Lichenibacterium dinghuense: one gene and its partners. The protein of the gene in region 1 interacts with the protein of each later gene in a pairwise test. Links are inferred from orthologs where the notes say so. Each region holds a gene or a part of one and is shown in the gene's direction. Other genes may lie near its edges.

Evidence for each region. Proteins that work in one complex are often made in the same cells at the same time.
Region 2: the proteins of L7N97_RS02245 (region 1) and L7N97_RS01630 interact in binary tests that used the Escherichia coli proteins (3 or more experiments, as listed by UniProt). The link is inferred for Lichenibacterium dinghuense from one-to-one orthologs.
Region 3: the proteins of L7N97_RS02245 (region 1) and L7N97_RS18930 interact in binary tests that used the Escherichia coli proteins (3 or more experiments, as listed by UniProt). The link is inferred for Lichenibacterium dinghuense from one-to-one orthologs.

Annotation. Positions count from the first base shown.
Region 1 is NZ_JAJLMN010000001.1:474,883-479,362, forward strand. Bases 1,085-4,480 are described here. They hold L7N97_RS02245 ([protein-PII] uridylyltransferase), read left to right. Parts: upstream 1,085-1,475; coding sequence 1,476-4,280; downstream 4,281-4,480. Other genes in these bases: grpE (nucleotide exchange factor GrpE), read left to right, coding at 4,336-4,480. Outside these bases: chromosomal replication initiator protein DnaA, read right to left, coding at 1-485.
Region 2 is NZ_JAJLMN010000001.1:346,923-350,980, reverse strand. The notes cover bases 1,085-4,058. They hold L7N97_RS01630 (P-II family nitrogen regulator), read left to right. Parts: upstream 1,085-2,389; coding sequence 2,390-2,728; downstream 2,729-4,058. Other genes in these bases: L7N97_RS01625 (ammonium transporter), read left to right, coding at 2,973-4,058; L7N97_RS01635 (acyl-CoA thioesterase), read left to right, coding at 1,288-2,154; L7N97_RS01640 (DUF1476 domain-containing protein), read left to right, coding at 1,085-1,272. In the rest of the region: purC (phosphoribosylaminoimidazolesuccinocarboxamide synthase), read right to left, coding at 1-668; more of L7N97_RS01640, read left to right, coding at 952-1,084. UniProt on the Escherichia coli protein: Involved in the regulation of nitrogen metabolism. Regulates the activity of its targets by protein-protein interaction in response to the nitrogen status of the cell.
Region 3 is NZ_JAJLMN010000001.1:3,964,883-3,968,653, reverse strand. What follows is about bases 1,085-3,771. They hold L7N97_RS18930 (P-II family nitrogen regulator), read left to right. Parts: upstream 1,085-2,102; coding sequence 2,103-2,441; downstream 2,442-3,771. Other genes in these bases: glnA (type I glutamate--ammonia ligase), read left to right, coding at 2,538-3,771; L7N97_RS18935 (NAD(P)H-hydrate dehydratase), read right to left, coding at 1,085-1,915. In the rest of the region: L7N97_RS18940 (hypothetical protein), read right to left, coding at 50-196; more of L7N97_RS18935, read right to left, coding at 392-1,084. UniProt on the Escherichia coli protein: P-II indirectly controls the transcription of the glutamine synthetase gene (glnA). P-II prevents NR-II-catalyzed conversion of NR-I to NR-I-phosphate, the transcriptional activator of GlnA. When P-II is uridylylated to P-II-UMP, these events are reversed.

The DNA of each region.
Region 1 (4,480 bases):
GACGCGGCGACCGCCTTGGCGTTCGGCTCCCACTTGGCCTGGGCCACGGCACGGGGCGAGCCCGCCTTGACCTCGGGCGCGAGCTCGCCGACCTCGACGACGGCCGCGGGGGCCGCCTTGGCGGCGGCGCGGCCGGACGCGCGCAGGCCCACGACGCAGCGCTTCACCTCGGGGGCCTCGGCGGCCAGCGTGGAGCAGAGCTTGTCGACGTAGTGCGACTGGATCCAGGTCTTCAGGAAGTTGGTCGGCACCGACAGGTAGGCGGTGTCGTCCTCGATCCGGTCGAGGTCGAGGCGGGCGAACCAGGCGCTGAACACAGCCTCGCCGAGTTCGGCGCGCAGTCGGCGGCAGGCGTTGGACCATTGTTCGGTCCGGGGAGCGGCGCTCTGGCTCCCCTCGTTCCCACGGGAAGGCTGAAGCGAAGCGACGGTGTCGAGGATGGCGTCGTGGTCCACCACGCGGGTGGCATCGTTTCGCGCTGTCATCTGGGTGGTGTTCTTTCTGGCGTGGGATGTGTGCCGCATCTCAGACCGAAAGTCGTATGCAGGTGCGCCCGGCGGGCTTCATGGCGGGGGCCGGCTCCGGCACCGCCGCGCTTCGAGTGGCCTTCCGAAGCGCGGGATGGGAAGCGGCCCGGAGGGCTCTATCGTTTGGTCGTTCGCCGATGGCGGCGAAGGGATCGGAGTGTTTCAGCAGTCGATGCCATGCTCTTCCGGGTGAGTCACCATCGAGCGTCCGGCCTCGGGGCTCAAATGATCGATCGAGTTTTAGCAATAACGCCTGAATCAAACGCAAACTCGAAGAGGAACCTCCAACATCTTTGTGCGAACCAGGGGTTCTACCGAGTCTAGGCTGGCGCCGTGGACTTCAACAGGATGTGCCAGGAATCTGAGAACATCTACCGTGGGGACGCCGACGACCGGCGCCCCGCCGGTGAATTCAAGCTACCTCCGGCCTCCGGGGCGGGCAACCGACTCCCGCGACGATTCCGATGCGGCGGCCCCGAGACGTCCGATTTCGGGAATGCGCCCGCCTCCCGCCACAGTCCCTAACGGCCGGGATTCCAACGGGATAACGCTCCGGAGCCGTTGACAGGCGGCGTTCCGACGGCCGGGACGATTCAACCCGGCTCCGGGCCCGAATCGGGCCCGTCAATCCCGATCTCAGCGGGCCGATTCTGCGCTTTCCCCCTAACCCTCTGTTATGTATACCGATTTCTTGCGCGGCCGGTATGGTTAACGACCCATTTGCCCATTATCGTAAACAGGCTGTTGATAAGTCGGGAAGCGCACCGCGGGCCCTTCCGGGCGGGCTCGACTCCGCCTCCGGCTTCCGATCCGCCCCGGACCATCCGCCCGGCCGAGGCCGGCCACGTCGCCACGATGCGGCCGCAATGACGAACGCGCCCGAGCGGGGTCGGCGCGGCCGGCCCCGGTGCGCTTGGGCCGGGTGCGGAGGTGCGATAGACACGGGCCATGAGCCTCGCCCTGCAAAGCCACGATGCCGCTCCGACCGCCGAAGCTTCAGCGCTCGACCGCCCACAGCTCGACGCCGACATCGCCCTCCTGCGCGCCGAACACCCCGACGACGCCGCGTTCCGCCGCGCGGTCGTGGACCGCTTCCGCGCCGCGCTCGGCGCCGGGCGGGCCGCCATCCTGAGCGATTTCGCGGCCGACCACGGCGGCCTGCGCTGCGCGTCGCGGCTCGCGACGCTGCAGGACGAGATCGTCCGCTCGCTCTACACCTACGTGGTCCGCTACGTGTACCCGCTCGACCGGCCGAGCACGGCGGAGCGGCTCTGCGTGGTCGCGGTCGGGGGCTACGGCCGCGCCACGCTGGCGCCCGGCTCCGACATCGATCTCCTGTTCCTGCTGCCCTACAAGCAGACGCCGTGGGGCGAGAGCGTGGTCGAGGCCATGCTCTACGTGCTGTGGGACCTGCGCCAGAAGGTCGGCCACTCGACCCGCTCGGTCGACGAATGCGTCCGGCAGGCCAAGGCCGACATGACGATCCGCACGGCCCTGCTGGAAGCGCGCTTCATCCTGGGCGACGCCGCCCTGTTCGACGACCTGCAGCTGCGCTTCGACCGCGACGTCCAGGCCCGGACAGCGCGCGAGTTCGTCGCCGCCAAGATGGCCGAGCGCGAAACGCGCATCACGCGCGCCGGCGCGTCGCGCTACCTCGTCGAGCCCAACGTCAAGGAGGGCAAGGGGGGGCTGCGCGACCTCAACACCCTGTTCTGGATCGCCAAATACGCCTACCGGGTGGCCGAGCCCTCCGCCCTCGTCGGGGCGGGCCTGTTCACCGCCAAGGAGTTCCGGCTGTTCTGCCGCTGCGAGGAGTTCCTGTGGCGCGTCCGCTGCGAGCTCCACGTCGTGTCGGGCCGCGCCGAGGAGCGCCTGTCCTTCGACTACCAGCGCCGCATCGCGGCCCGCCTCGGCTACGGCACCGGCCCGAGCCTGTCGGGGGTCGAGCGCTTCATGAAGCACTATTTCCTGGTGGCGAAGAACGTCGGCGACCTCACCGCCATCGTGTGCTCGGCCATCGAGGAGCGGGAGGCGCCGCAGCCCGCCGCGCTCGACCGCATCGTCCAGGGCCTCAAGCGGCGCACCCGCTCCATCGCCGGCACCAACGACTTCCGCGTCGAGTTCGACCGCATCACGGTGACCCGCCGCGACGTCTTCGAGCGCGACCCCGTCAACCTCATCCGCCTGTTCGCGGTGGCGGACTTCTACGACCTGCCGATCCACCCCGACGCGACGCGCCTCGTGACGCTGTCGCTGCGCCGGGTCGACCGGTCGCTCCGGGAGAACCCGGAGGCCAACCGCCTGTTCATGGATATCCTGACCTCGCGCCGCGCGCCCGAGACGGCGCTGCGCCGCATGAACGAGGCCGGGGTGCTCGGGCGCTTCATCCCCGAGTTCGGCCGCATCGTCGCCTTGATGCAGTTCAACATGTACCACCACTACACGGTGGACGAGCACCTGCTGCGGGCCGTCGGCATCCTGGCCGAGATCGACGCCGGGCGCTCGCGCGAGGCCCACCCGCTCGCCAACGAGCTGATGCCCACCGTTGCGAGCCGAAACGCCCTCTATCTCGCGGTGTTCCTGCACGACGTCGCCAAGGGCAAGCAGGAGGACCACTCCCTGGCCGGCGCCGCCCTGGCGCGGGGCCTCGCGCCGCGGCTCGGCCTGTCGGAGGAGGAGACGGAGCTGACCGCCTGGCTCGTCGAGCACCACCTCGACATGTCCAACACGGCGCAGAGCCGCGACCTCAACGACCGCCGCACCATCGAAACCTTCGCCGGCATCGTCGGAACGGTGGAGCAGCTCAAGGCGCTGATGATCCTCACCATCTGCGACATCAAGGCGGTCGGCCCCGGCGTGTGGAACGGGTGGAAGGGTCAACTCCTGCGGACCCTCTACACCGAGACCGAGACGCTGCTCAGCGGCGACAGCCCGGACTTCGACCGGCACGCGCGCGTGCTGGCCGCCCAGGACCAGCTCCGCCCCGCCCTACCCGAGTTCCCCGACGACGAGTTCCGCGCCTACGTGGCCCGCCACTACGCGCCCTACTGGCTGCGCACCGGCCAGGCGAACCGCATCCGCGACGCCCGGCTGATCCGCACGCTGTGGCAGCAGGGCAAGGGCTTCGCCAGCGACGTCGCCACCGACCGGTTCCGCTCCATCACCGAGCTGACCATCGTGGCGCCGGACCACCCGCGGCTGCTGTCCGTGATCGCGGGGTCCTGCGCCAGCGCGGGCGCCAACATCGTCGACGCGCACATCTACACCACCAAGGACGGGCTCGCGCTCGACACCGTCAGCGTGTCCCGCGCCTTCGACCAGGACGACGACGAGATGCGGCGGGCCGGCCGGATCGCCTCCGGCATCGAGCGCGCCCTGCGCGGCCAGATCCGGTTGAACGACATGGTGGCGGCCAAGGACGCGTCGCCGAAGGGCGGGCGCGCCGCCTTCGCGCTGCACCCTAAGATCATCGTCGACAACGCCGCCTCGCGCCGCCACACCGTGCTGCAGGTGAGCGGCGTCGACCGGCCGGGCCTGCTCTACGACCTGACCCGCGCGCTGGCGGGCCTGAGCCTCAACATCGCCTCGGCCCACATCGCGACCTTCGGCGAGAAGGCGGTCGACAGCTTCTACGTGTCCGACCTCCTCGGCGCGAAGATCACCGATCCGGCGCGCCAGGAGGTGATCCGCCGCGTGCTCGGCGACGTGTTCGAGCCCGCCCCTCCGGGTGCGCCCTCGGCCGCCGACGCTTGATTTCCGACCCCCGTCCTCCGATATCGGGGCCGACCTCGCCTTCCCTGGAGACAGCATGATGACCGACCCCGCCGACACCTCAAACGTCGAGGCGACGGCACCCGAGGCCGACGACGTGCTGCGCGACGGAGCCCCGGCCTCGGACGCATCCGCCCAGGGCGTGGCCCCGTCGGAGTCGAACGGCGCCGTGGAGGCGCTGC
Region 2 (4,058 bases), 130 kb from region 1 along the record:
ATCTTGTCGCTCGACTTCACGTCCCACAGCCGGCACGAGTCGGGCGAGATCTCGTCTGCCACGACGATCCGCATCAGGTCGCCCTCCCACAGGCGCCCGGTCTCCATCTTGAAGTCGACGAGGCGGATGCCGACGCCCAGGAACAGGCCGGACAGGAAGTCGTTGACCCGGATAGCGAGGGCCATGATGTCGTCGATCTCCTGCGGCGACGCCCAGCCGAAGGCGGTGATGTGCTCCTCCGACACCATGGGGTCGTTGAGGCCGTCGTTCTTGTAGTAGAACTCGATGATGGACCGCGGGAGCTGCGTGCCCTCCTCGATGCCGAGGCGCGTCGACAGAGACCCCGCCGCCACGTTGCGCACCACCACCTCGAGCGGGATGATCTCCACCTCCTTGATCAGCTGCTCGCGCATGTTCAGCCGACGGATGAAGTGCGTCGGCACGCCGATGTTGTTCAGGTGCTGAAAGATGTACTCCGAGATCCGGTTGTTGAGGACGCCCTTGCCGTCGATGATCTGGTGCTTCTTGGCGTTGAACGCGGTGGCGTCGTCCTTGAAGTGCTGGATCAGGGTGCCGGGCTCGGGACCCTCGTAGAGGACCTTGGCCTTGCCCTCGTAGATGCGGCGGCGGCGGTTCATTGGCGTCAACCGGGGCTTGAGAAAATCCATGGGTCGGTCGGGCTCCTCACTCACGCTCGCTCGACCGGCTCGCGCGACGTCGTTGCAACATCGAAGCCGCATGCGGCAGGGGGGAATGGAGCGCCCCGTCTGACCGACCCCGCGGCAGCCTAGCGGATCGCACCGTCCCGCACAACGCCGCCCCCGGCGCGCGCCGGGCGGCGCGGCCCGCCGGGGCGCGCTGAAGCGCAAGATTTGGGCAGCGCGCATCCGAGCCGCAAGATGCGCGTTCGGAACGGGCCAGCCGCGCCCCGCGGCCCGGGAGCCTCGCCCCATGACGACCTTCGACGATCGGGAACGCGCCTTCGAAAACCTGTTCGCCCACGACCAGGACCTCGCCTTCCGCGCCCAGGCGCGCCGCAACCGCGAGCTCGGCCTGTGGGCGGCCCACCAGCTCGGGCTCAGCGGCGACGAGGCCGAGGCCTATGCGGGGCGGCTCCTGGCGGTCGCGATCGAGAACGGGGGCGACGACGCCGTCGCGGCCCGGCTCGGCGAGGATCTGAACAAGCACGGGCTCGGGATCAGCGAACACCGGATCCGGCACCGCATGGCCGAACTCCTCGCCGAGTCGGTCGAGCACGTGAAGCGGGACTGAGCGCGGGACGCCGCCGTGGCCCACACGCTCGCCGACCTCGTCGCTGCATTGAACCTCGGTGAGGCCGGGCCGGACCGCTTCGCCGGCCGCAGCCCGGCCGTGGGGCGCCGACGCATCTTCGGCGGCCTCGTCGTCGCGCAGGCGCTGGTGGCCGCGGCCCGCACCGCCGCCGGGCGGCCGCCTCACTCGCTGCACGGCTACTTCATACTGCCGGGCGACCCCGAGGAGCCGATCGACTACGCCGTCGACCGGCTGCGCGACGGCGGCAGCTTCACCACGCGCCGCTGCGTGGCGCGCCAGCACGGCCGCGCGATCTTCGAGATGTCGGCGTCGTTCCACGCGCCGGAGCCCGGCGGGCTGGACCACGCCGCGCCGCGGCCTGACGCGCCGCCGCCCGAAGCGCTGCCCGGCCCGGACGAGCTCCGCGCCCTCGTCGGCCTGCCGCCGGCCGTGCGCGACTATTTCGGCCGCGACAGCTCCGTCGAGCTCCGCCCGGTCGACGCGTCGCGCTTCGCGCGGCGCCCGCCCGGGCCCCACCCGGCCCGGCAGGCCGTCTGGATGCGGGCGGGCGGCCCGCTGCCCGACGATCCCACCCTGCACGCCGCGCTGCTGGCCTACATGTCCGACATGACGCTGCTCGACACGGCGACCTCCGCCCACGGCCGCACCGTCTTCGATCCCGCGATCCAGGCGGCGAGCCTCGACCACGCGGTCTGGTTCCACCGCCCCGTCCGGGCCGATGCGTGGCTGCTCTACGCCGAAGACAGCCCGAGCGCGTCCGGCGCCCTCGGTTTCGCGCGCGGCTCCATCTTCGACCGGTCGGGGGTGCTCGTGGCCTCCACGGCTCAGGAGGGCCTGATCCGGCTCCGCGACCACGACTGACCGGGTCGAGGCTCCTGACGCGCGCAGATTGCCTAATTAACAGGCATTCAGCCTCGATTCCGCCACAAGTGCGCCGGAACGGCCGGCCGCTCCTCGGCCTTTGCCGCGGCTAAACTTTGGCACGGGGCTTGAAAGAGTGCTCGAACGCTGCCGCGCGATCTCGCGCGGCGGATGGTCCCCACGCGAGCCTCGGCCCGAGAGGGTCGGGGCGGGACCGAAGTCCGAGGATCCTGCGATGAAGATTGTCACGGCCATCATCAAACCCTTCAAGCTGGAGGAGGTCCGCGATGCCCTGACGGCCGTCGGCGTGCACGGGCTGACCGTCACGGAGGTCAAGGGCTACGGCCGCCAGAAGGGGCACACCGAGATCTACCGCGGCGCCGAATACGCGGTGAGCTTCCTGCCGAAGCTGAAGATCGAGGTCGCGGTGGCGGCCGAGCTGCTCGACCAGGTCGTGGACGCCATCACGGCGACGGCCCGCACGGGCCAGATCGGCGACGGCAAGATCTTCGTGACGACGCTCGAGCAGGCCGTCCGCATCCGCACGGGCGAGACCGACGCCGACGCCCTCTGACCATCCGTTCGGGCGGGCTCGGCGAGCCTGTCCCCTCCCATCGCCAGTCGAGCATCGACGCCCCCCGCACCGCGGGGGCGCGACCGGCCGTGCCCGCGTGGCCGCGGCGGCGCTCGGCTGACCCACTGCCCACCGGAGTCCATCGATGACGTTCAGTCCCCCGTCGCTCCCCGCGACGCCGCCTTTCCTCAAGTCCGCACGAACGCGAACGGCGCTCGGGCTGGCCGCCGTGTCGCTGCTGGTGATGGCCGGCACCGCCCTGGCGCAGACGCCCGCCCCCGAGGCGGCCACCACGGCCGCCCCGGCGGTCGCCACCGCGACGGCGGCCCTGAAGCCCAACCCGGGCGACACCGCCTGGATGCTGATCTCCTCGGCGCTGGTGCTGATGATGTCGGTGCCGGGCCTCGCGCTGTTCTACGGCGGCCTCGTGCGCTCGAAGAACATGCTGGCGGTGCTCAGCCAGGTGTTCATGATCGTGTCGCTCGTCGGCGTGGTCTGGGTCGTCTACGGCTACTCGCTCGCCTTCGGCGACGGCGGCGCCTGGCAGGGCTACATCGGCGGCCTCAACAAGGTGTTCCTGAAGGGCATCGACGCGACCTCCACGGTCGGCACCTTCTCGCCCCAGACGGTCATCCCGGAATACGCCTACATGGTGTTCCAGATGACCTTCGCGATGATCACCCCGGCGCTGATCGTCGGCGCCTTCGCGGACCGCATGAAGTTCTCGGCCGTCATGCTGTTCATGTTCCTGTGGGTGTCGATCATCTACTTCCCGGTGGCGCACTGGGTGTGGGCGACCGCCGCTCCGGACGACATCATCAAGGCCGCCAAGGCGCTCGCCGCCGCGACCGACGACGCCGCCAAGAAGGCCGCCCAGGCGAACCTCGACGCCGTGACGGCCGGCGCGGGCTGGCTCGCCCAGGCCGGCGCGCTCGACTTCGCCGGCGGCACGGTGGTGCACATCAACGCCGGCATCGCGGGCTTCGTGGGCTGCGTGCTGATCGGCAAGCGCATCGGCTACCCCCGCGAGCCCATGCCGCCGCACTCGCTCACCATGACGATGATCGGCGCCTCGCTGCTGTGGGTCGGCTGGTTCGGCTTCAACGCCGGCTCCAACCTCGAAGCCAACGGCACGACGGCCCTCGCCTTCGTCAACACCATGGTGGCCACCGCCGCGGCCGTGCTGTCCTGGCTGTTCACCGAATGGGCCATCAAGGGCAAGCCGTCGCTGCTCGGCATGGCGTCGGGCGCCGTCGCGGGCCTCGTCGCCGTCACCCCGGCCTCGGGCTACGCCGGCCCCATGGGCTCGGTCGTGCTCGGCCTGCTGGTC
Region 3 (3,771 bases), 3.5 Mb from region 1 along the record:
ACGGAGCGTCTTATCAACGCCCCCGGCCCGATGCAGCAAAAAAGTGGGCTCAGCGCAGCGGCTCGCGGAAAGCCGACACCGCGAAGGTGAAGAGCGCCCACACCGGCAGGGCGGCCTCGGGGGCAACCGTCGCGGCACGGGCGAAGGCGAGGGCCGCCGTCCCGAGCAGGACCGCGGCGACGGGCACGAAACGCATGGCAACCTCGCCGAAACGGCACGGCGGAGCGCCGCGCGGGGGCGAAGCCGCAAATCGGGGGCCGGACGGGAATGTGCCGGAACGGGACGGAGGTGGGCGGGTGGGCTGCCGCATCCACGCCCGTCCGCGGCTGCGCGTCTCCGTTGCCGTCCATGCCGGCCGACGATCACGGAGAGGAAGGAGGACGCGGCCCCGTCAGCGTCCGCCGTACCGCGCCAACAGCGCGCGGAGCACCGCCGGGAGCGCCTCGGGGAGGTCCTCGGAGATCAGCCCGGGGCCGTGGTGGTTCGCCACGGCGGCGTGGAGCCAGACGGCGGCGCAGGCCGCCTCGAAGGCCGGCATGGCCTGCGCCAGCAGCCCGCCCACCATGCCGGCCAGCACGTCGCCGCTCCCCGCCGTGGCGAGCCAGGGCGCGTCCTCGCCGGCGATCGCGGCGCGGCCGTCGGGGGCCGCCACGACCGTGTCGGGCCCTTTCAGCACCACCACGGCCCCGAGCCGCCGCGCCCCGGCCCGCGCGCGCTCGACCTTGGTGGGGGCATCGAGCACGCCGGCGGCGCCGTCGAACAGCCTGGCGAACTCGCCGTCGTGCGGCGTGACCACCACCGGCCCCCCCGCCCCGCGCACCAGCGCGGCCAGATCGTCGGCCCGGCCGGCGAAGAGCGTCAGCGCGTCGGCGTCGAGCACGGCCGCGCGCGGCGCCCCGCGGGGCTTCAGCGCCGCCGCGACCAGCGCCGGCGCGTCGGCGCCGTGGCCGAGGCCCGGCCCCATCACCACGGCGTTGAGACGCGCGTCGGCGAGGATGCCGGCCAAGGCCTCCGGCCCGTCGAAGGGCTTCAGCATCACGGCCGTGAGCTGCGCGGCGTGGATCGCCAGCGCGTCGGCGGGGCTCGCGACCGTGACGAGGCCGGCGCCGATCCGCAGCCCGCCGCGGGCCGACAGCCGCGCGGCGCCGAGCGTCGGCATCGGGCCCGACACGACGACGAGGTGCCCGCGGGTGTATTTGTGCCCGGCCGCGGCGGGGCGCGGGTAGTGGCGCTCCCAGAGGTCCGGCAGATCGTGGAACAGGGTCGCGCCGATGCCGTCCAGCACGGCCGGGTCGATGCCGATGTCGGCCAGCGTCACCGGCCCGCAGCGCTCGCGACCCGGCATCAACAGGTGGCCTGGCTTCAGGCGGAAGAAGGTCACGGTCTCGGTCGCGCGGACGGCGGGGCCCAGGGCGGCGCCGGACTCGCCCGACAGGCCGGACGGCAGGTCGACCGCCAGCACCGGCCGCCGCGCGGCCGCGACGCGCTCGACCAGCACGGCGGCGGCGCCGTCGAGCGGACGGGACAGGCCGGCGCCGAACAGGGCGTCGACCACGAGGTCGTGCGCGACGGGGTCGGCCCCGGCGGCGTCGCCGACCGGCCCGGCCCAGGCGGCCGCGGCCCCGGCCGCGTCGCCCCGGAGATGCTCAAGCGGCGCGAGCGCGGCCACGTCCACCGCGAAGCCGCGCCGCCGGAGCTCGGCCGCCGCCACGAAGCCGTCGCCGCCGTTGTTGCCGGGGCCGCAGAGCACCAGGGCGCGCCGGCCGCCCCGCGCGGCCAGCATGCGCTCCGCCGCGTCGGCGACGGCGCGGCCGGCCCGGTCCATCAGGACAGGGCCCGGCGTGCCGGAGGCGGCCGCGAGGCGGTCGGCATGGCCCATCTCGGCGGGCGTGAGGATCTCGATCGGGCGCTGCACGGCCGCACTCCCACAGTCGGCGGAACCGCCCGCGAAACCGGCGGTTCTCGCCACGATCCCGACACGTCGGGCTGAATCAGCCGTCGCGCGCGTGGCACGGGCGATGCTAAGCTCCGCGCATCGGCCGGGCCGCCCCCGCGGCGCCCGGTCCCGCAACGCTCGCGCCCCGGCACAGGTTGGACCCCGCATGAAGAAGATCGAGGCCATCATCAAGCCCTTCAAGCTCGACGAGGTGAAGGAGGCGCTGCAGGACGTGGGGCTGCAGGGCATCACCGTCACGGAGGCGAAGGGGTTCGGGCGCCAGAAGGGGCACACGGAGCTCTACCGCGGCGCCGAATACGTGGTCGACTTCCTGCCCAAGGTGAAGATCGAGATCGTGCTCGGCGACGACCTCGTGGACCGCGCCGTCGACGCCATCCGCCGCGCGGCGCAGACGGGGCGCATCGGCGACGGCAAGATCTTCGTGTCCACCATCGAGGGCGCGATCCGCATCCGCACCGGCGAGACCGGCAACGACGCGATCTGACGGGCCCGGGCGGCGGCGGGCCTTGCGCCGGCCGCGCGGGGCCTTGTAGTCCTCCGGCCGGCGGGGCGTCCCCGCGCGCCCGCACCGGAGCACAGCATGAAGACCGCACAGGATGTCCTGAGAGCCATCCGGGACCAGGACATCAAATACGTCGACTTCCGCTTCACCGACCCGCGCGGCAAGTGGCAGCACGTCACCTTCGACGTCTCCATCGTCGACGAGGACCTGTTCGCCGAAGGCGTGATGTTCGACGGCTCGTCGATCGCGGGCTGGAAGGCCATCAACGAGTCCGACATGACGCTCATGCCGGACCCCGAGACGGCCTGCATGGACCCGTTCTTCTCGGCCTCGACCCTGTCGATCGTGTGCGACGTGCTGGAGCCCGCCACCGGCGAGCCCTACGCCCGCGACCCCCGCGGCGTCGCCAAGAAGGCCGAGGCCTACCTGAAGTCCACCGGCATCGGCGACAGCGTCTTCGTCGGCCCCGAGGCCGAGTTCTTCGTCTTCGACGACGTGCGCTTCAAGGCCGACCCCTACAACACCGGCTTCGTGCTCGACGCGATCGAGCTGCCGTCCAACACCGACACGGTCTACGAGGGCGGCAACCTCGGCCACCGCATCCGCACCAAGGGCGGCTACTTCCCCGTGCCGCCGCTCGACTCGGCGCAGGACATGCGCGGCGAGATGCTGGCCGCCATGGCGTCGATGGGCGTCAAGGTCGAGAAGCACCACCACGAGGTGGCGTCCGCCCAGCACGAACTCGGCATGAAGTTTGACCGGCTGACGCTGATGGCGGACGGCATGCAGGCCTACAAGTACTGCGTCCACCAGGTCGCGCAGAGCTACGGCAAGTCGGCCACCTTCATGCCGAAGCCCGTGTTCGGCGACAACGGCTCGGGCATGCACGTGCACCAGTCGATCTGGAAGGACGGGGTGCCGTTGTTCGCGGGCGACAAGTACGCCGACCTCAGCCAGGAGTGCCTGTGGTACATCGGCGGCATCATCCGCCACGCGAAGTCGCTGAACGCCTTCACGAACCCGTCGACCAACAGCTACAAGCGGCTGGTGCCGGGCTACGAGGCGCCGGTGCTGCTCGCCTATTCGGCGCGCAACCGCTCGGCCTCGTGCCGCATCCCCTACACCAACAGTCCCAAGGCCAAGCGCGTCGAGGTCCGCTTCCCCGACCCGGCGGCGAACCCCTACCTGGCCTTCGCGGCGATGCTGATGGCGGGCCTCGACGGGATCCGGAACAAGATCGACCCCGGCGCCGCGATGGACAAGGACCTCTACGACCTGCCCAAGGCGGAGCTGGCGCAGATCCCCACCGTGT